Regions from separate parts of the Micrococcus sp. iso_26 genome, predicted to be linked through region 1. Evidence: predicted binding sites of a transcription regulator. Region 1 holds the regulator's gene; the other holds the start of a gene.

Region 1 (10,780 bases):
CGGGGCGGCAGGCCGTGTGGGACCGCCAGGCGGAGCGGGTCCTCGTGGACGTGCCTCGCGGCCGCGGCGCCACCTCGGTGGACGGCCAGGCCCGACTGGACTGGGCGGGGGTGTTCGGGCGCGAGGCCCCCCTGCTGGTCGACATCGGCTCCGGGCTGGGCGAGTCAACGGCGCAGGCCGCCGCCGACCGGCCGGACTGGAACGTGCTCGCCGTCGAGGTCTACGTGCCCGGCCTGGCCGCGCTCATGACGCGCGTGGAGCAGCAGGGCCTGGAGAACGTCCGCGCCGTGGAGGCCAACGCCCCCGAGCTGCTGGACGCCCTGCTCACGCCCGGCTCCGTCTCCGAGGTGTGGGTGTTCTTCCCGGACCCGTGGCACAAGAAGCGGCACCACAAGCGCCGCCTGGTCTCCCCCGCCTTCGCGGACCGCGTGGCGCGGGTGCTCACCCCCGGCGGGGTGCTGCGGCTGGCGACGGACTGGTCGGGCTACGCCGTGCAGATGCGCGAGGTGCTCGAGGCGCACCCGGGGTTCGAGAACCTCTTCCCCGGGCGCGCCGCGGGCGAGGACTCCCCGCTCACGCGGGTGCGCCGAGAGGGCAGGGAGACCGAGGTGGGCGCCCAGCCGCTGCCCGCCGGCTGGGAGAGCGCGGCCGAGGAGGAGCGCCCGCTGCGGGCCGGCCTGGGTGAGGCGCGGGCCGGCGCGGCGGCCGCGGACCCCGTGGACCACGAAGGCGGCTGGGCGCCCCGGTTCGAGGGTCGACCGATCACGAGCTTCGAGGCGAAGTCCCAGCGGGCCGGGCGCCTCGTGTTCGACCTGGCGTACCGCCGCCGCTGAGCACGGGGCCCGACGGAGCCGCTCAGACCGGGGCGACCGGCCCGGCCGGGTCGGCGCCGTCCGGGGCGGGCGACAGCGGCAGGCCGGCGGTCACCCGCGCGGTCGCCGCGAGCGTCACGGACCCGGCGTCCCGGTAGCCCCTCGGGGCGTCCTCGGAGGCCGTCGGCGACCAGCGGGCCGTGTGGTGGCCACGGACGGCGGCCCCCGCCAGGCCGGGCCGCGGGGCCACCGGCAGCACGGCGGCGTCCGTCCAGTCCCGACGTCGGCCCACCGCGCGGCCGACCCGGGCGAGGAGGTCGCCCGGGGCCAGGGCGCGGAACGTCCGTCCGGACCGCAGGCCGAGGTGCGCGGCCCGAGCTGCCAGGGCGGCGGGCAGGCCGACCGCGCCCGAGACCACGAGTGCCTCGACGGGACGCTCGGCCGGCCACGGGGCCTCGGCGTCGTCGGGCTGCAGGCCCCGGTCCGCGAGCAGGCGCAGGGCGTGCGCGGCCACGAGCGAGCCGTACGAGTGGGCCTCCACGGCCCCGTGCACGGCGGTCCCGCGGGCGCGCAGGGCCAGGGTGGCGTCATCGTCCTCCCCCGGCCCGTGGCGCAGGAACTCCCACCAGGCCCACACATCCGCGGCGAGCATCGCACCGCCGCGCCGGCCGGGGCCGTCGAGCACCACCCGCCAGGGCGTGGGTGCGGGGTAGCCGAGCCACCCGATGACGACGGGGCGGGGTGCGCCGGCGGCGCGCTGGGCGGCGGCGAGGTGGGCGGCCTCCCGGGCCGTCCCCCACATGGCCGTCTGGGGGCGGATGCCCATGCCAGAGACGAGCCAGGTCAGGTGGGTGGCGGTCGCGGGGTCCCCCGCGGCGACCACCGCGCGCGGCCCGTCCGGGCCCTCGAGGACGTAGTCCAGCAGATGCCGGGCGGGCAGGTGCGGGTCCATGCCCTCCGGCTTGAGGGCGTGGACGATCCCGTCCAGGGCGCTCCGGGCCTGCCGGCCGAGGCCGTCGCGCCGGGCCATGTCGGCGCGCAGCCGCTCCTGCACGCGGGACCGCGCGGCCGCCCCGAACGACGCCCGGCTCAGTCCTGCTCGGACTGCCACGTGGGCACCCGTCGGAGGCCTGCGACGCCGGAGGGCAGCCTCCGCAGGCCGCTCGGGCAGGCCTCGCCCGCGGTGTCCGCCCCGGCCCGTGCCGCGGCGTGACGGCGGACGGCCATCCGGTCGGCGTAGCGGGCCGAGACGTCACCGCCGGAGCCCACGGTGAAGACGCGGGCCAGGCGGGAGGCGTGGTGGAGGCGGTCCACCTGGGCAGCCAGCTCGACCACGGTGTCCTGCAGCTGCTCGACCTCGCGCTGCAGCGCGATCACGCGGCGGATGCCCTCCAGCGAGATGCCTTCACGGCTCAGGGTCTGCACGGTCTGCAGCCGCTCGACGTCGGCGAGGGAGTAGCGGCGGTGCCGTCCGTCCTGGCGGGCGGGGACCACGAGGCCGAGCCGGTCGTACTGGCGCAGGGTCTGCGGATGCATGTCCGCCATCTCGGCGGCCACGGAGATCACGAAGACCGGGGCGTGCCGGTCGGGACCCCCCTCGCGGCCCCGGTCCGCACGGGCGGCGCCGTCGCGGGCGCTCACCAGGCTGCCTTCCGGGCCAGCTCCCGCCGCGGATCGTCGCCGGCAGTGGCGGACTGCAGGGCCTCGACGGCGGCGCGGGCGTCGTCGTTGAGCGTGGTGGGCACGGTGACGCGCAGCTCCACGAGCAGGTCACCCGTCGTCGTCCCGCGCTCGACACCGCGGCCCTTCAGGCGCAGCACGCGGCCACACTGGGAGCCCGCCGGCACCTTCACCTTCACGGAGCGATCCAGCGTCGGCACCTCGATCGTGGCGCCGAGGGCGGCCTCGGGGAAGGTGATCGGCACGGTGATCCGCAGGTCGTCCCCGTCCCGGCGGAAGAACTCGTGCTCGCGCACGTGCACGGTGACCAGCAGGTCGCCGCGGCCGGCCGGGCCGGGCGAGCCCTTGCCGCGGGCACGGACCTTCTGGCCGTCGCGGATGCCCTTCGGGATCTTCACCTCGATCGTCTCGCCGTCCGGGCCGCGCAGGGACACCGTGGTGCCCTGGATCGAGCCGCGGAAGGAGATCGTGGTGGTGGCGGTGCGGTCCGCGCCCTTCGTGGGGCGCGGCCGTGCGTACCCCGCATCGCCGAAGCCGCCGGGGCCGAAGCCGCCGGGCTGGCCGGCGGCGCCACTGAACATCCCGCTGAACAGGTCGGACAGGTCGGGCTCGGACTGCGTGGTGCGGGGGCCGCCCCCGCCGCCGAACATGCCGCCGAAGACGTCCTCGAAGCCGCCGCCGCCGGCACCGCCCGGGGCGGAGAACCGGGCGCCGCCGCCCATCGCGCGGATCGCGTCGTACTCCTGGCGCTCCTGGGGGTCGCTCAGGACGGCGTACGCCTCCGAGATCTCCTTGAACTTCTTCTCGGCCGCCTCGTCCCCGGGGTTCTGGTCCGGGTGGTGGGTGCGGGCGAGCTTGCGGTAGGCCTTCTTCACATCCGCATCGGAGGCGTCCTTGGACACCCCCAGGGTCGCGTAGAAGTCCTTGTCCATCCAATCCTGCGAGGCCATGGTGCCTCCTCTCGTGTGCATCGGTCAGGGGGTCGGCCGGCGGCGGGGTGGGCCGCCGGCCGACGGGGTCACTCGTCTCCGGCGGAGACCATCACCTGGGCGGCGCGCAGCACGCGGCCGTCCCGGACGTAGCCGTTGCGGAAGACCTGGACCACGTGGTCCGCGGGCACCTCCGCGTGCGGCTGGCGCATCACGGCCTCGTGCAGGGCCGGGTCGAACTCGACGCCGGCCAGCGCCGCCTGGTCGTGGCGCTCGAGGCCGAGGCCGGCCAGGACGGTGTCGAGCTTGGTCGCGATGGCGGCGAACGGGCCGTCCGTCAGGTCGCCGGCGGCGCGGGCGGCGTCGATGTCGTCGAGCACCGGCAGCAGTGCGGTGACGGCCTTGAGCACGCCGGCGTCCCTGGCCAGGTCGCGGTCGCGGTCCACGCGACGCTTGTAGTTCACGAACTCGGCCTGCAGACGTCGCAGGTCGGTCTCGAGCTCGGCCTCGCGGTCCGAGGCCGCGGGCTGCGGCGCCTGGGTCCCGGCCTCCGCGCCGGCCTCGTCGAGGATGCGCTCGGCCTGGGCGAGGGCGTCGCCGTCCTCGGCCTGCTCGGCCGCGCTCTCGGCGGAGACGCGGGGCTCACCGGTCTCGGGGTCGATGCGGCGACGGTCGTTGAACACGATGGGCTCCTCCTCGGAGCCGCGCTCGGCGTCGGAGGAGCCGTGCGGACGCTGCTGGTCGGCGCTCATGGTGTGTCCTTTCGAAGCGGGTGGGCGCGGCGGGTCCGCCGCGCGGGGGTGGTGCGGGAAGGCCGGCGGGCTGGCCCGGCAGGGGCGCTGCCGGGCCGGCCCGCCGGCGTCGTGGGCCTCCGGGCGGGGCGGGCGTGGACGCCCGCCCCGGCCCCGGGGTGTCAGGCCTTCTTCTCGTCGTCCTCGTCGACCACCTCGGCGTCGACGATGTCCTCATCGTCGCCCTGCGGGGCGGCGGACTCGGCGCCGGCGTCGGCCGACTCCGCGCCCTGCTGGGCGTAGAGGGCCTCGCCGATCTTGACCTGGGAGGCCTGGAGCTTCTCGAACGCGGCGGCGACCTCGTCGTCGTTGTCCTGCTTCTCCAGGGCGGCCTTCAGGGCGTCGACGTCGGCCTGCACCTCGGTCTTGACGTCCTCGGGCAGCTTGTCGCCGTTGTCCTGCAGGAGCCTCTCAACGGAGTAGGCGGACTGCTCCGCCTGGTTGCGGCGGTCGGCGGCCTCGCGGCGCTTCTTGTCCTCGTCCGCGTGGGCCTCGGCGTCCTTGACCATGCGGTCGATGTCCTCCTGGGACAGCGAGGAGCCGCCCGTGATGGTCATCGACTGCTCGGTGCCGGTGCCCTTGTCCTTCGCGGAGACGTGCACGATGCCGTTCGCGTCGATGTCGAACGTGACCTCGATCTGGGGCATGCCGCGCGGGGCCGGGGCGATGCCGGTCAGCTCGAAGGTCCCCAGCGCCTTGTTGTCCCGGGTGAACTCGCGCTCGCCCTGGAAGACCTGGATGGACACGGAGGGCTGGTTGTCCTCGGCCGTGGTGAACGTCTCGGAGCGCTTGGTCGGGATGGCCGTGTTGCGCTCGATGAGCTTGGCCATCACGCCGCCCTTGGTCTCGATGCCCAGCGACAGCGGGGTCACGTCGATCAGGAGCACGTCCTTGCGCTCACCGGCGAGCACGCCCGCCTGCACCGCCGCGCCGATGGCGACGACCTCGTCCGGGTTCACGCTCTTGTTGGGCTCCTTGCCGCCGGTCAGCTCCTTCACCAGGTCGGAGACGGCGGGCATGCGGGTGGAGCCGCCGACGAGGATCACGTGGTCGATGTCGGAGACCTTGACGCCGGCCTCCTTGATGACGTCCTCGAACGGCTTGCGGGTGCGCTCGAGCAGGTCCTTGGTGAGGTCCTCGAACTTGGCGCGGGACAGGTGCTCGTCCAGATGCACCGGGCCCTCGGGGGTCACGGACAGGTACTGCAGCGAGATGCTGGTGGAGGTGGCCGAGGAGAGCTCCTTCTTGGCCTGCTCCGCGGCCTCCTTCAGGCGCTGCAGGGCGATCTTGTCCTTGGACAGGTCCGCGCCCTTGGACTTGGCCTGCTGGAGCAGCCAGTCCACGATCCGCTGATCCCAGTCGTCGCCGCCGAGGCGGTTGTCGCCGGCGGTGGCGCGCACCTGGATGGTGGCGAAGTCGTCCTCGTCCTTGGCGACCTCGAGCAGGGACACGTCGAAGGTGCCGCCGCCCAGGTCGAAGACCAGGATGAGCTCGTCCTCCTTGCCCTTCTCCAGGCCGTAGGCCAGCGCGGCCGCGGTGGGCTCGTTGATGATGCGCTTGACGTTCAGGCCCGCGATCTCGCCGGCCTCCTTGGTGGCCTGGCGCTCGGCGTCGTTGAAGTAGGCGGGCACGGTGATCACCGCGTCGGTGACCTTCTCGCCCAGGTACTCCTCGGCGTCGTGCTTGAGCTTCATCAGCGTGCGGGCCGAGATCTCCTGCGGGGTGTACTTCTTGCCGTCCACCTCGGTGGTCCAGTCGGTGCCCATGTGGCGCTTGACGGACGCGTAGGTGCGCTCGGGGTTGTTGACGGCCTGGCGCTTGGCGACCTCGCCGACCAGGACGTCCCCGCCCTTGGAGAACGCGACGACGGACGGGGTGGTGCGGGCGCCCTCGGCGTTCGCGATGACGACCGGGTCGCCGCCCTCGAGGACGGCGACGACGGAGTTGGTGGTGCCGAGGTCGATGCCGACTGCACGGGACATGGTGGGGTCCTTCCTGTCTGACGGTGAAGCGGGGGCCGGACCCGCGGGCCGGGGGCACCGACGCCACAGGGACTTGAGCCTTCATGACTCAGGTTGCCACCGGGTCGGTGGACTGTCAAGTGAACCTGAGTCGACTTCACTCACTTCTGCTTCTGCGGGGGTCAACGCGGGCCGTCCGCGATCCATTCCCGGCGCCGCGGATCCGCTCCGGACCCGCCCGCGCACGCCGCTCAGACCTGGAAACACGACGACCTCACGCGGTTGGATGGCGGATCACGGGGCGTCGCCGACGGCGCGCCCACCCCAACGGAGAAGGAGCACCACCATGGCCGAGAAGAACGCCGCCGAGTACACCGTCCCGGGCCTGTCCCTGAGCACGGGCCGCCGCACCGCCGAGATCCTCCAGGGCCGTCTGCACGCCCTCAACGACCTGCAGCTCACGCTGAAGCACGCCCACTGGAACGTGGTGGGCCCCGGCTTCATCGGCGTGCACGAGATGCTCGACCCCCAGATCGAGCTGGTCCGCGGGATGGTGGACGTCCTCGCGGAGCGCATCGCCACCCTGGGCGTCTCCCCCGCCGGCACCCCGGGCGCACTCGTGGCCGCCCGCGCGTGGGACGACTACACGCTGGGCCGCGCGTCGACCCTGGAGCACCTGGCCGCGCTGGACCTCGTCTACGACGGCGTCGTGACGGACCACCGCGCCGCGATCGACGCCACCGAGGACCTCGACCCGGTCACGCAGGACATCCTCATCGACCAGGTGGCCCAGCTCGAGCTGTTCCAGTGGTTCATGCGCTCGTTCCTGACCACCGACGACGGCCGGCTGAGCAGCGCAGGCACCACCACCGAGGCCGCCGCCGCGGGCCGCGTGAAGGGCGCCCAGTCCGCGCCCGCCCCGAAGGCCGGGCGCACGAAGAAGTCGGACGCGAAGAAGTCCAAGAAGAAGTGACCGCGCGCCCCTGAGGCGCCCGTGCACCGGAGGGGCCCGACCGCACTGACGGTCGGGCCCCTCCCTCCTGCGCGGTTCAGTCGACCTTCGCCGGCCACCACACCTTCGGGCCGATGTCCCGCACGAGCGCCGGGATCAGCAGGGAGCGCACGATCAGCGTATCGAGCAGCACGCCGAACGCGACGATGAACGCCAACTGCACCATGAACATCAGCGGGATCACCGCGAGCGCGGCGAAGGTGGCCGCCAGCACGACGCCGGCCGAGGTGATGACCCCGCCCGTGACGGTGAGGGCGCGCAGCACGCCCGCCCGCGTGCCGTGCCGCGGCGTCTCCTCCCGCGCCCGGGTCATCAGGAAGATCGTGTAGTCGATCCCGAGCGCCACGAGGAAGACGAAGCCGTACAGCGGCACGGTGGGGTCGGCGTCCTCGAAGCCGAACACGTGCCGGAACACGAGGGCCGAGACGCCCAGGGCCGCGCCGAAGCTGACCACGGTGGCCGCCACGAGCAGCACGGGTGCCAGGAGCGAGCGCAGCAGCACCGCGAGGATGACCAGCAGCATCGCGAGGATCAGCGGGATGACGACCCGCAGGTCGCGCTGCGTGGTGACGTTCGTGTCCAGCGCCTGGGCCGCCGGGCCGCCCACGAGGATCTCGCCCGTGGCCGGGAGGTCCGCGAGCCGGTCGCGCAGGCGGGCCACGGTCTGCTGCGCGGCAAGGGACTCGCCCGGGTCCGCCAGGGTGGCCGAGACCAGCACGCGGCCGTCCACCACGCGGGGCTGCGGCTCCGGCGCGGACGCGGCGCCCGCCCCGCCCTCCGCGTCGGTCACGCCCGGGGGTGGGCCCGCGGCGGCCTCGGGGGCGTCCGTGGTGACCTCGGCCTCGGCCACGCCGGGGTCCTCCGCGACGGCGGCGAGCACCGCCTCCGCGTCCCCGGCCGGGGCGAGGATCTGGGCGGGGGCGCCCGCGCCGGCGTCGAAGTGCTCGCTCAGCAGGGCCTGGGCCTGCCGGGCGTCGGAGTCGCCGAGCAGCACGTCCTCCTGGGCGACGCCGTCCGCGCGCAGCTGCAGCAGACCGCCGCAGAGGGCGAGGAGCACGACCGTCGTGGCGACCCAGACGAGACGGGGCCGGCGCGCGACGACGGCGCCCACCCGCGTCCACACCCCGTGGTCCTCCTCGAGGCCGGCGACGGGTCGGCCCGCGCCGTCGAGCGGCGGGGTGAAGGCCCGGCCCCGGGCGGCTCTGCGCTGCGCGCGACGGCGAGCGCGCTCGGGGGACGGGATCGTGGGCCAGAAGGCGGCACGCCCGGTCAGCCGCAGCAGCGCCGGCAGCAGGGTCAGGGCGGCGAGCCACGCGAACGCCACACCCGTGGCGGCCACGGGGCCGAGGGAGCGCGTCGAGTTGAGGTCCGAGGCCATCAGGATCAGCAGGGCGAGGGCCACGGTCGAGGCGGACGCGGTGATCGCGCCGAAGGACCCGCGCACGGCGGCCCGCAGCGCCTCCCCGACGTCCGCCCGGACCAGCAGCTCCTCGCGGTGCCGGGCCACGAGCAGGAGGCAGTAGTCGGTGGCCGCGCCGATCACGAGGATCGAGAGGATGCCCTGGGCCTGGCCGTTGAGCTGGATCCAGCCCGCCAGTGCCATCCCGTAGACGGCCACGATCGCGCCGCAGAGCGCGGCCACGGCCGTCAGGAGCACGAGGACCGGCAGCAGGACGGAGCGGTAGACCGCCACGAGGATCACGAACACCACCGCGAGCGCCACGAGCAGCAGCAGCCCGTCGATGCCCGCGAACGCGCCGCCCAGCTCCGCGACCAGGCCCGCCGGACCGCCCACGTGCCACTCGGTGTCCGCGGCCACGGTGCCGGTGAGGGCGGGGTCGGCGGCCGCCGGGTCCGCCACGACCTCCCGCAGGTCGGCCACCACGTCGGCCACGGGCCGCTCGGCCCCGGCCGAGGAGTCGACGAAGGCCAGGAACTGCACCGCCGCGCCGTCGTCGGAGGGGATCGGGCCGGCGACGTCGGTCACGCCCGGCACCTCGCCCAACCGGCCCGCGAGGTCCGCGAGCGCGGGGAAGGCGGCCGCGGGGTCCGCGGTGCTCGCCGGGCCCACGACGACGGCGGGCACGGCCTCGCCGTCCTGGAACGCCGCCGCCTCCTGTCCCGCGCGGGTGGACTCGGCCGACGCCGGCAGGAAGGTGGCCTGGTCGTTCGAGGAGACGTCGCCGATCCTGCCGAACACGGGGCCGCCCAGGCCGAGCACGGCGAACCAGACCACGGCCAGCGCCGCGGCCAGGCCCAGCCGCAGCCCCCGAGGGGGACGCCCCGTGGCGGCGGGGGTGCGGAAGGCGGAGAGGTCGGGCGGGGTGGGCATGCCCCGAGCGTAGGGGATGGTTCGATGATCAAACAACCATGGGGGCTGGCTAGACTCCCGGCCATGACCACGCAGCCCCCCTCCGCCCCCGCGGAGCACCTCGCCGTGGTCCACGCCCTGCGCGTCTTCAGCGAGAGCGCGGAGCACGCCGTCGACGAGGCCGGCCGCGGCGTCGGCCTGCACCGCACGGACCTCAGAGCCCTCGCGTACCTGATGGCCCGCGCGGCGGCCGGTGAGCCCGTCACGGCCTCGGACCTCGGCGCCCACCTGCACCTCACCCGGGCCTCGGCCACCGCCCTCGTGGACCGCCTGGCCGCCGCGGGCCACGTCCGCCGCCACCGGGACGAGGGCGACCGGCGGCGCGTGCTGGTGGAGCACACGGACACGGCCCGCCGCGACGGACAGCGCGCGTTCGAACCGATGTCCCAGCGGCTGAGCGCCGCCCTCGAGGGGTTCTCCGCCGCGGAGCTGCGGGCCGCGGTGCGGGTGCTCGAGGCGGCCACCGCCGCACTGACGGACCCCGCCCCGGAGGACCCGTGACCCGACCGGCGCTCATCGGCCTGGACGGCCGCTCGGGGTCGGGCAAGACCGTCCTCGCCGCCGCGCTCGCGGCCCGGATCGCGCCGTTCGCGCGCGTCGAGGTGATCGAGATCGAGTCCATGTACCGGGGCTGGGACGGGCTGGCCGCCGCGGTGGACGACGACGGCCCCTACCCGGGCGTCGTGCGCGCGCTGCGGGAGCGGGGCACGGCGACCTGGACCACGTGGGACTGGCACCGCGCCGCCCCCGGCCCGCCGCGGCGGACCGCGCCGGCCGACGTCGTGGTGTGCGAGGGCGTGGGTGCGCTCAGCACCGCCGCCCGACCGCTGCTCGACCTGGCGGTGTGGCTCGAGCTCGAGACCCCCGCGCGACGCACGCGGGCGCTGGCCCGGGACGGTGAGACCTTCGCCCCGCACTGGGACCGCTGGGCCGCACAGGAGGAGGACTACCTGGCCCGGCACGCCCCGCGCGCCGCGGCGGACCTGATCCTGCGTCTGCCCTCCGCCTGACGGCGGCGGTGCCCGGGGCCGGGGGCGTCGGGGTCTGCGTGCGGGCCGGTCGGGCGCCCGCGCTGGGACCGGAGCGGTTCGCTCCGCTTAGGTGTAGCATCGGAGGCGGCGCGCCGCGTCCGGCCGCGTCCCACCCCAGCACACGGAGACCTCCCCTTCCCATGGCGACACTGCTCTACCGTCTCGGCCTCGGCGCCGCCCGCCGCCCCCTCCT
Region 2 (10,780 bases), 270 kb from region 1:
ACGGTGTGGGCGTTCTCGGCCAGGGTGTCCTGCCGCCAGGCATAGGCCACGGACTTCAGGGCGGTCAGGAGGGAGACGGGGGCGACGAGCGCGACGTTCCGGGAGAACGCGTGGTCCAGCAGCCCGGGGTCCGCGTCCAGGGCCGCGGCCAGGAGTGACTCGGCGGGCAGGAAGCACAGGACCAGCTCGGGGGAGTGCTCGAGGCCGGCCCAGTAGGACTTCGCGGAGAGCTGGTCCACGTGGCGGCGCACGGCCGCGGCGTGCTGGGCGGCCAGCGCCTGACGCCGCTCGTACGCCTCCTCGCCGGGCTCATCCGCGAGGGCCTCGGCGGCCAGCGCGTCCCCGATGGGGGCCTTGGCGTCCACGGCCATGGCCTTGCCGCCGGGCAGGGACACCACGAGGTCCGGGCGGAGGCGCTCGCCGTCCCTGCCGGACAGCGTGGCCTGCTCCGTGAAGTCCACGTGGTGGAGCATGCCCGCCGCCTCGACGACCCGCCGCAGCTGCGCCTCGCCCCAGTGGCCCCGCGCGGAGGTGGACTTGAGGGTGGCCATGAGCGACGTGGTCTGGTTCAGCAGGTCCCGGTCCGTGGCCGCGGCGGCGCGGAGCTGCTCCCCGAGCCGGCCGAACTGGGACGCCCGGTCCCGTTCCAGCACGCTCACCTGCTCCTGGAGCGCCGCCAGCCGCTGGCCCAGCGGGGCGAGCGTGGACATCACCTGGGACTCCGCGCGTTGGCGTTCGGCGTCCTCGGCGCGCGCGGCCGTGAGCGCGCGCTGCTCCGCCCGGGCGGCCGCGAGCTCCTCTCGCGTCCCCTGGTGCTCGGTGCGCAGCGCGGCCAGCTCGGCCTGGGCCCGGCGGGCCTCCTCACCGCCGCCGGCCGCCCGGCGCCACATGAGCCACGCGCCCACCAGGGCACCCAGCACAAGTCCGAGGATGAGGGCGAGCAGCAGGCTGAGGATCTCCATGACCCCACCCTCGCAGGCCGCACGGACACGGTAGGCCGCGGCGCGCCGTCGTCGTGGTGGGCGGCTCAGCCGAAGAGCGGGTTGGGGCCGTTGGCCACGACCTGCGGGTCGCCGTCGACGCGGGCGGCGATGCCCGCCGCGGCCACACCGGGCAGATAGGGGAAGACCATGCGGGTCGAGGCCAGGGCGGCGGCGTCGAAGGCCTCCACCGCGACGGCCGGGCGGGGCCCGTCGGCCGTCTCGATCTCGCCGTCGAATACCGCCACCGCCCGCGTGGGGCGTGGGCTGATCTTCGCGACCGTGGCGGCCGCCTGCTCGGGCTCGAGGTCCGGGTGCTCCCACATGCCGCGCTGGCCGTCGGCGGTGACGGCGAGGATCGTGGGGGCGAACACGGGCTGCCGGCCGAGCGTGTCGAACACGTGCTCCACCGCGAGGCTGATCAGCGGCAGCAGCTCGCCGCCGGGAGGCGTGGGGGTCGGTCCGGTGGGCGTCGGGGTGCTCATGGGGCCGAGGCTACCGGCCCTGTCCGACGGCGCCCACCCGCGCCTAGCGTGAACCCATGCAGCTCACCATCGCCCCCGGGGACATCACGGCCACGCACGCGGACGCCGTCGTCAACGCCGCCAACTCCACCCTGCTCGGCGGCGGAGGCGTGGACGGCGCCATCCACCGGCGTGGCGGTCCCGAGATCCTGGCCGAGTGCCGCCGCCTGCGCGAGACCGACCTGCCGGAGGGGCTGCCCGCCGGCCAGGCCGTGGCGACGACGGCGGGGCGCCTGCCCGCGCGCTGGGTCATCCACACGGTGGGCCCGGTGTGGGCCAAGACGATCGACAAGTCCGACACCCTCGCCTCGTGCTACCGCGAGTCCCTGAAGGTGGCGGCCGGGCTCGGCGCCCGGACGGTCGCGTTCCCGGCGATCTCCGCGGGGATCTACGGCTGGCCCATGGAGGACGCGGCGCGGATTGCCGTCGAGACCTGCCACGCGATGGCGGACGAGGTGGGCGACACCGTGGACGAGGTGCTGTTCGTGCCGTACGGCGAGACGGCGGAGGCCGCGTTCCGTGCGGCGCTCGGGCACCTCGAGGCCCCCCAGACCACCGATGACGAAGGAGACACCGGACGATGACCATGCGTTTCTGGACCAGGACCGTCGCCGTGACTGCGGCGAGTCTGCTCGCGCTCACCGGCTGCGCGACGGGAGGGGAAGAGGCGGCGACGTCGTCCTCCCACGGCGGGCACGCGGGCCACGCGATGGACGGCGGCCCCGCCCCCGAGGGCATCGAGCCCGCCGCGGACCCGGCCCACCCCGTGGGCACCGAGGTCACCCTCATGGCGGACCACATGCCCGGGATGGAGGGGGCCGCCGCCACCGTCGTGGGCGCGTACGAGACCACCGCCTACTCCGTGGACTACCGGCCGACGACGGGCGGGCCCGAGGTGACGGACCACAAGTGGGTCGTCCAGGAGGAGCTGGAGGACGCGGGCGCCGAACGCCTGCCCGACGGCGCGGCGGTCACCCTCGCGGCTGACCACATGCCGGGCATGCAGGGTGCGGAGGGCACGGTGCACTCCTCGACGGATGAGACCGTCTACATGGTGGACTACGAGTCCGACGGCATGCGGATGAGGAACCACAAGTGGGTGGTGGAGAGCGAGATCGCCTCGGCGGGCTGACCCCGGGCCGGGAGGGTCCTGACCGCCCGCCTGGAAGTTGATCGAACTTCACGTAGATTTCTGGAATAGGCTCGCCGGGCGTGCTGTTGTAGTGGTCAGACGCCGCGGTGTCAGCGGCGCCCACCCGAATCCCGAGGAGAGTGAACCGACATGGCCCGTCCTATCGATCCGTTCCGTGAGATGGAGCGCCTGGTGAACGGTCTGACGCCCCGCGCGACCGGCACCGTGTCCATGCCCATGAACCTGTACCGCGAGGGCGACGTCTTCGTCGCCGAGGTCGAGCTGCCCGGCGTCGACCCGGCCTCCATCGACGTGGACGTGGAGGAGCGCACCCTCACCGTCCGCGCCGAGCGCAAGGAGGACCCGGCCCGCGAGGACCGACGCTGGCTCACCCGTGAGCGTTCCGCCGGCACCTTCGCCCGCCAGCTCACCCTGGGCGAGGGCCTCGCCCTCGACCGCATCCAGGCCGACTACAGCGACGGCGTCCTGACCCTCACCATCCCGGTGGCGGAGCAGGCCAAGCCCCGCAAGATCTCCGTCACCCACGGCGGTGCTGCCCCCGTGGCCGGGCAGACCGTGGAGGGCGAGACCGCCGAGACCACCGGCGAGTGACCGGCCTCTGACGGAGCCGCGCGCGGCCGGCGTGACCGGCGCGCGGTCCGTCCCCCGAACGCAGATGCGGCGGGCCCCCCACCGGGGGCCCGCCGCATCTGCGTGGCGGTCAGGCGCGATCGGCCAGGATCAGCTGCGCCGCCTTCTCACCGATCATGACGCACGTGATGTTGGGGTTCACGGTCACGTGCTCGGGCATCACGGAGGCGTCGGCCACGCGCAGACCCGTCACGCCCTTGACGCGCAGGCGGGCGTCCAGGGGGCTCATGGCGTCGTCGTCGGCGCCCATGCGCACCGAGCCCACCGGGTGGTACACGGTGTTGTGGGTGCGGCGCACGTAGTCGGCGATCTCCTCGTCCGTCTGCGCCTGCTCGCCCGGGGCCAGCTCGCGCCCCGCCCACGCCGCCATGGCCGGCTGGGAGACGATCTCCCGGGCCAGTCGGATGCCGGCCACCGCGACGGCCATGTCATGGCCCTCCGGGTCGGTGAAGTAGCGCGGGTCCACGGCCGGCTTGTCCCGGTAGTCGTTGAAGCGCAGGCGCACGGTGCCGCGGGACTTGGCGTCGGGAGGGCCCGGCGGCCCTGCGGTCTCGGCTGTCGTCCTCTGGTCGGCAGACACGGGTGTGCTTACTGTCGACGGGGTCTGGGCGGCCCGTCCACCCTACGGATCGGTCATCTGGACGGGGATGCGTGCTGGGCGGTGCGGGTCTCTGGGTTCCGTGGGCACGCCGGGCTGGGGCTGGGGCTGCCGGGCCCCGTGGCCGCCGGGCCTCTGGGTTCCGTGGGCAGAAAAGCAAGGGTTTCTGCCCCCGGAAGCGAAAACCCTGCCGGTTCTGCCCCCGGAACAGGGGAGAGCGCGCTTTCTGCCCACGGAGCGGGCGGGGCTGCCGGTTCTGCCCACGGAACGGGGCCGGTGCGGGACGCCTCCGCCGCGGCGGGCCCGCCGGTAGACTGCCGGACTGTGGCTTTGACTATCGGATTCGTGGGACTGCCCAACGTGGGCAAGTCGACCCTGTTCAACGCGCTGACGCGCCAGACCGTGCTCGCGGCGAACTACCCGTTCGCGACGATCGAGCCGAACGTGGGCGTGGTGAACCTGCCGGACGAGCGGCTGCCCCAGCTGGCCGAGATCTTCGGCTCCGAGCGCATCCTGCCGGCCACGGTGTCCTTCGTGGACATCGCCGGCATCGTGAAGGGCGCCTCGGAGGGGGAGGGCCTGGGCAATCAGTTCCTGGCCAACATCCGTGAGGCCCACGCGATCGCCCAGGTGGTGCGCGCGTTCGACGACGGCGACGTCGTCCACGTGGACGGCAAGGTGGACCCGGCCTCGGACATGGAGACCATCAACACCGAGCTGATCATCGCGGACATGCAGACCGTGGAGAAGGCGATCCCGCGCGTCGAGAAGGAGGTCAAGGGCAAGAAGAAGGAGCCCGCCGACCTCGAGGCGCTCAAGGCCGCGCTCGCGGTGCTGGAGCGGGGCGAGACGATCTTCGCGGCGAAGGACAAGGACAAGCTGGACATGGACCGGCTGCGCGAGCTGAGCCTGCTCACCGCCAAGCCGTTCATCTACGTGTTCAACTCGGACGAGGGTGTGCTGGGGGACGAGGCCAAGCAGCAGGAGCTGCGCGATCTGGTGGCCCCCGCCGACGCCGTGTTCCTGGACGCCAAGCTCGAGTCCGACCTCGTGGAGCTCTCCGAGGAGGAGGCCGCCGAGATGCTGGAGATGGCCGGGCAGGACGAGTCCGGGCTGGACCAGCTGGCCCGCGTGGGCTTCTCCACCCTCGGCCTGCAGACCTACCTGACGGCCGGGCCGAAGGAGACGCGCGCGTGGACCATCCCCGTCGGCGCGACCGCTCCGGAGGCCGCCGGCGTGATCCACACCGACTTCCAGCGTGGCTTCATCAAGGCGGAGATCGTGAGTTTTGATGACCTGATCGCCGCCGGGTCGATGGCCGATGCCAAAGCCGCCGGCAAGGTGCGCATGGAGGGCAAGGACTACGTCATGAAGGACGGCGACGTGGTGGAGTTCCGGTTCAACGTGTGATTCGTTGAAATCATGCGGTTTTTGGCGCCGTTAGTCTGTGGCATGACGCAGAATTATGGCGAGCCTATGGCAGTCGTGTCGTAGCGGTGGATGCCCTCACTGGCTGGTTCTGGTGGGGGCTTCGTCGTCTGTGGGACGTATGCACGTAACGTATATGTGGCACCCTCGGTCATGCCGCGTGAGCGGTCATGTGGTTCATGATCAGCTCGCACTCCACCGGGGCTAATCGGCCTACACTCATGACCTAAACGTAGCGCCCGTTGCGTCCTGACCCCGGAACGAAACCCGGGGCGCTGGAGGCACCTCGGCAACGGCCTTCACATGCGCGGGGCACACCACCTTTTCATGCGGGGATTGTCCCACGGTATCCCTGCAAATCAGTCTGCATGAGCCGCACCAGTGGCCAATCGACGAACTGATTTTAGACCCCATGCCCGCTTACGCGGTGTGACCAAGAATGTCACCTTTACGTGCATCAGTTCCAGGCGCGCCTCCAGTACCCTTGCGGGGTGAACGGCCGAGCATCACTTTTGTCGACATCTACACACCCCTACGCAGACACTCCGCGAGCAAACAATTCCGCCTGCTCGATCACCAGCTCGATTGCCTTAGCTTCCGCATCAGGCGGGTAGTCGTACTTGGCGAGGATGCGGCGTACCTTTGAGCGCATCGCAGCCAGCACAGACTCCTTCAGGTTCCAGTCGATCGTTGCTGATTGCCTGACAGACGTCACGAGCTCTTGAGCGATCGCCTTGAGTGTCTCGTCGCCCAGCTCCATCACCGCAGAGTCGTTCTGCACTACCGCGTCATAGAAAGCGACCTCATCTTCGCGCAGTCCGAGCTCCTCGTGCCGTTTCTGAGCGTCGCGCATCTGCTTCGCAAGTTTCACCAATTCCGCGATGATCTCAGCGGTCGTCAACGACCGGTTCGTATAGCGGTTCACGGTCTCTTCGAGCATCTCCGAGTACTTGCGCCCTTGGACGACGTTCGTTCGCTGCACCGTACGGATCTGGTCGTTCAGGAGACGCCGCAGCAGCCCCATCTGAAGGTTCGGCCTGTCCTTCTCCGCGAACGAATCGAGGAACTCCTCACTGAGGATTGAGATCTCGGGCGTCTCGATCCCAGCGAGCATGTACACGTCCACTACCTGATTAGCTGTGACCGCCTCGTTGAGAAGCTGACTGAGTGCTGTATCGACCTCTACTGCGCCCGAACCGCCTCGGCCAGAGTCGGGGTTTTGGATCTTCAGGATCGCTGCTCGGACGTCCGTGAATAGTCGGACATCGTTCCGGATCGCGGCTGCCTCATCGCGCGCGCCCGCCAGCGCGAACGCCTTCGCCAGAGCCAGCACCTGGTCATTGAACCGCGAGGTCCGGTCTGGGTCCGCCATGACGAAGTCGAGGACCTTTGCGTACTCGTTCAACCGCTGGGCAGCTGTCAGCTCCGGGGAAGAGTCGAACTGGACTCCGTGGAGGAGTCCGCGCACGATGTCGTGCTTCTCCAGCATCACCTGGACCATCTCGTCGATGGGCACGCCAGCCTGGTCGCGGTCGGACGGCGAGTATTCGCTCAGCGCGTTCTGGAGGTTCGCGAACACTCCGATGTAGTCGACGATCAGCCCGCCGGGCTTGTCACGGAACGTTCTGTTCACCCGAGCGATGGCCTGCATGAGCCCCGCGCCCTGCATGGTCTTGTCGACGTACATCGTGTGCATCGACGGGGCATCGAAACCGGTCAGCCACATGTCCCGGACGATGACCAGTTCCAGCGGGTCGTCCGCGTTCTTCGCCCGCAGCTTGAGGTCCTTGCGCACGTCCTTCGAGTGGATGTGCGGCTGGAACTCAGCAGGATCAGACGCGGACCCGGTCATGACGACCTTGATCTTGCCCTGCGCCGGATCATCCGAATGCCAGTCGGGTCGCAGTGCGATGATCTTCTCGTACAGCCGCACGGCGATCCGGCGACTCATGGTGACGATCATGCCCTTGCCGAACAGGGATTCGCGGCGCTTCTCCCAGTGCTCCACGATGTCGCGGGCCACGAGATCAAGTCGTGCCTCCGCTCCGACGACCGCTTCCAACCGCGACCAACGTGACTTCGCAGCTGTTGCGGTGTCTTTCTCGACGGACTCGGTGATCTCATCGGCGAGGTCGTCCAAGGCAGCGAGGTCCGCTTCCGACAGCTCGATTTTTGCCAACCTGGACTCGTAGAAGATCCGGACAGTCGCACCATCCTCCACTGCCCTTGTGAGGTCGTACACGTCCACGTAATCGCCGAACACAGCCCTTGTGGATTTGTCGTTCGACTCGATCGGAGTGCCGGTGAAACCGAGGTACGTCGCGCCGGGGAGCGCGTCGCGCATGTGCTTGGCCAGCCCGGACTTGAGTCGACCGTGGCGGTCGAGCGTCTCGCTGAATCCGTACTGACTCCTGTGCGCCTCGTCGGCGATCACGATGACATTCCGACGGTCAGTGAGCACGGGGTTGGCGTCTCCGTCCTCGCCCGGCGCGAACTTCTGCAAGGTGGTGAACACGATCCCACCCGACGCGCGCTTCAGCTTGGCCCGCAGATCCGAGCGCGTTGCTGCCTGCACCGGCGTCTCCGGCAGGATGCGCGCGGGGGCGAAAGTCTCGCCGAACAGCTGATCGTCGAGATCGTTGCGATCGGTTATGAACACCAGCGTCGGGTTCGCCATGCGCGGGTCGCGCATGATCTTTGCAGCGTAGAACACCATCTCGAAGCTCTTGCCGGAGCCCTGGGTGTGCCACACCACGCCGCCGCGTCGGTCCCCATCAGGGCTTGACGCTTGCACCGTGGACTCGACGGCAGCGTTGATCGCCCAGTACTGATGGTACTTCGCCACACGCTTCAAGAGCGCCCGCGTGGGCTGTCCTGTCGACTTGTCGGTGACTGTCTCGTCACTGAACACCACGAAGTTCTTCAGTAGGTCCAGGAACCGCTTCGGCTCGAACACGCCCTTGATGAGAACCTCAAGTGCTGGCCGGTTGCTGACGACCTCACGACCCTCGATGGTCTTCCACGGCGCGTAGTGCTCGAACGCACCCGAGTAGCTGCTCATCGCCGCCGACGTTCCGTCAGAGATCACTGTCACCGCGTTCGGCACAAATACCGACGGGATGTCGTGTCGGTACGTCTGCACCTGGTTCCACGCCGACTTTAGCGTCGCGTGCCCAGCGGCCGGATTCTTCAGCTCCAACAGCGCGAGCGGGAGCCCGTTAACCATCACGAGCACGTCAGGGCGGCGGTTCTTGCCGTTCTCGACGATCGTGAACTGGTTGACAGCCACCCAGTCGTTATTCGCCGGCTCGTCGAAGTCCACCAGCCACAAGCGTGTTGTGCGCAGCAGGCCATCGTCGCCGCGATGCTCGACAGGTACACCCTCCGTGATGAGCTTGTGCAGGCGAGCGTTCTCGTCTACAGCGCTCTGCGACCCGGCACGCTGCACGGTCTTCACAGCCTCGGCGATCAGCGCGGCGTCAGCGCTAGTGTTGATCCGCCGAAGCGCATCACGCAGACGCCCCCACAGCACGACGTCCTCGTACGAGTCCCGCTCTGCGTCAGGCTCTCCCGGCGCGATCTCAGGGGCGTGCACACGTCGGTAGCCCAGCTCGGCGAAGTGCTCTAGAGCGGCCAGTTCGACGACGTTCTCGTTGAAGGTGCTCATCCGCCACTCCTCACTGCGGCAGGCGACGTTGGTCCAGTGCGCTTCGCCAGATAGACCTCGACGAGGAAGCTCGCGACGGTCTTCGCTGAGTTCACAGCCACCCGGGCATGTCGCGCTTGTGGCTGCACGTGACGCGCGTGTCCGTCACTCGCCATGTTCCGGATCGCTGCCAGACCGTTGACGATCTGGACCAGGCCGCGTGCGATCTGCTTGAACCCTTCGTCGACCTGGTCATCCTTGTCGTCGATCCGAAGAATCTTCGCAACTGCCTTGTACTGTCGCTGGAGGTCACCGGCGTAGTTTCCGCTCTGGCCTGTTAAACGAATCTCCAGCTGTTCCAACACCGCCTCAACCAAGGTGCGCGACACTGTGATCGCCCCTTCGAGGTCTGAGGCTGCGAGACGACGCTCCGCCTTGTCGGACAGTTCTCGGACATACGCCAGCGTGAGAACTTCCGGTGCGACCGGCGCAGCACTCAACGGGACGGCGACGCCTTCCAGTCGCGAGACGATCGCGCGATACTTATCGATCGAGGCACTTTCATCGTCTCCGTCTTGCTCGCCTCTGTATTCGAGAAGTGCATGTAGAACACGAGCGCACTCTGACGTCGAAGCAGAGCGAAAGAACGCACGTAAACGCTTAGCCTTCGAGAGGCCGGAGTCTTCTGGCTCGATCTCGACATCCAGATCAGCAAAGAAATCCGCGAAGGTGCGGTTACTGAAGTCGAGTACGTAACCGTCACCCATGTCGAGGACTTGTTCAACGATGCGCATATCTGTCGCGCTCAAGACAGGTGTTTTCATGACGTCACCGGAACTCGTAGACCACCTGAGAGTAGTTCGGGGAGGAGAGCGTCGCGAAGAGCGACAAGACGATGAGACTCGAACGTCAACTGCGTGAGACGCTCAACGAGCGGGTCTACACGGGCTGATAGCTCGATTCGTTCGGTGGCGGTCAGGACCGGAACTCGCCATGCCGCGAGGTCTTTCCAAGAGGCACGGGGCATTCTTGTCCCAGTAGAACTGGCTGACAAAGAATCGATCAATGCATCAGATGCTGCGACGGCTGTCACCAAGGCAATGTCGCGAGGACTCTTCGGCCGGACTACCAAGATGTCAGTCGAGCACACGCCATCGATAGGCGCAATACCCACCTTCTTGAAGTACGGGCGAAGCTTACCGAAGAGGAGGTCCCCTCGCTTAAAGGCAGTCTTATTACTGCCAAGACCCTTAGCTTTCTTCCATTCAGTCAGGAAAATTGATCCTCTGGGCATGTGTTCAAGCCCAATATAGTTGTCATCGGGATCAATCTTGTCTATTTCTACTGGGGCCTTCACCAGTGCGCAATAATCGCCCAGTGTTCCGTCCTCGCCCTCGGAGGCATCGAGCGTAGATTCGACAACCGCGCGGATAAGAGATTCCCCAGTGGCCATTGCTTGTCGGTTCGACTCGATCTTGTCGTCGAACGCGCCGAGTGTCGCAGCGATCGCGCGTTGCTCCGGGAGGGACGGGACGTGCACCGGAATGTCTGCGAGAAGTTTTTGGCTCAGGTATGGAAGCGCGCTCCCTTGAGCCCATTCCGCGATATGGACACTTTCGATCAGATAGATCAAGAAGCCGCTATCGACAACAGCGGGCTTGGGTATGGCAGCCATCATGTTGTTGTCCATCGCGGTCGGTACCGTGATCCGCCTCAGGCGCTCAGCCTTCAGTCCCTCGCCAATTTTTGCGAATGCTACGGCGCCGGGAGGTGTTAGTTTCAACTTCATTCGCGCCGCGGTTTCAGCCGACACCCAGTTAT

What was found. The regulator HspR, encoded in region 1, represses chaperone genes until heat shock. The targets are predictions, from matches to a motif close to AAGTTGAGTCNNNNNGACTCAACTT.
Region 2: AC0VX0_RS08180 (Hsp20/alpha crystallin family protein) is a predicted target of HspR. The motif match lies at 2,671-2,695, and genes of this name have one in related genera.

The regions. Positions count from the first base shown of each region.
Region 1 covers NZ_CM149652.1:2,035,007-2,045,786, forward strand. Annotated here, with positions in the region: gene trmB (tRNA (guanosine(46)-N7)-methyltransferase TrmB) at 1-833, shown strand, start outside; gene AC0VX0_RS09470 (alpha/beta hydrolase) at 856-1,923, opposite strand; gene AC0VX0_RS09475 (heat shock protein transcriptional repressor HspR) at 1,902-2,453, opposite strand; gene AC0VX0_RS09480 (DnaJ C-terminal domain-containing protein) at 2,450-3,442, opposite strand; gene AC0VX0_RS09485 (nucleotide exchange factor GrpE) at 3,511-4,173, opposite strand; gene dnaK (molecular chaperone DnaK) at 4,335-6,194, opposite strand; gene AC0VX0_RS09495 (Dps family protein) at 6,520-7,146, shown strand; gene AC0VX0_RS09500 (MMPL family transporter) at 7,223-9,517, opposite strand; gene AC0VX0_RS09505 (MarR family winged helix-turn-helix transcriptional regulator) at 9,581-10,057, shown strand; gene AC0VX0_RS09510 (nucleoside/nucleotide kinase family protein) at 10,054-10,566, shown strand; gene AC0VX0_RS09515 (MMPL family transporter) at 10,728-10,780, shown strand, end outside.
Region 2 covers NZ_CM149652.1:1,767,810-1,778,589, reverse strand. Annotated here, with positions in the region: gene AC0VX0_RS08200 (DNA recombination protein RmuC) at 1-962, opposite strand, end outside; gene AC0VX0_RS08195 (hypothetical protein) at 1,028-1,465, opposite strand; gene AC0VX0_RS08190 (O-acetyl-ADP-ribose deacetylase) at 1,522-2,088, shown strand; gene AC0VX0_RS08185 (YdhK family protein) at 2,085-2,636, shown strand; gene AC0VX0_RS08180 (Hsp20/alpha crystallin family protein) at 2,787-3,248, shown strand; partial or broken gene AC0VX0_RS08175 (GMC oxidoreductase) at 3,358-3,810, opposite strand; gene ychF (redox-regulated ATPase YchF) at 4,210-5,295, shown strand; gene AC0VX0_RS08165 (type I restriction endonuclease subunit R) at 5,846-8,980, opposite strand; gene AC0VX0_RS08160 (abortive infection family protein) at 8,977-9,783, opposite strand; gene AC0VX0_RS08155 (restriction endonuclease subunit S) at 9,780-10,780, opposite strand, start outside.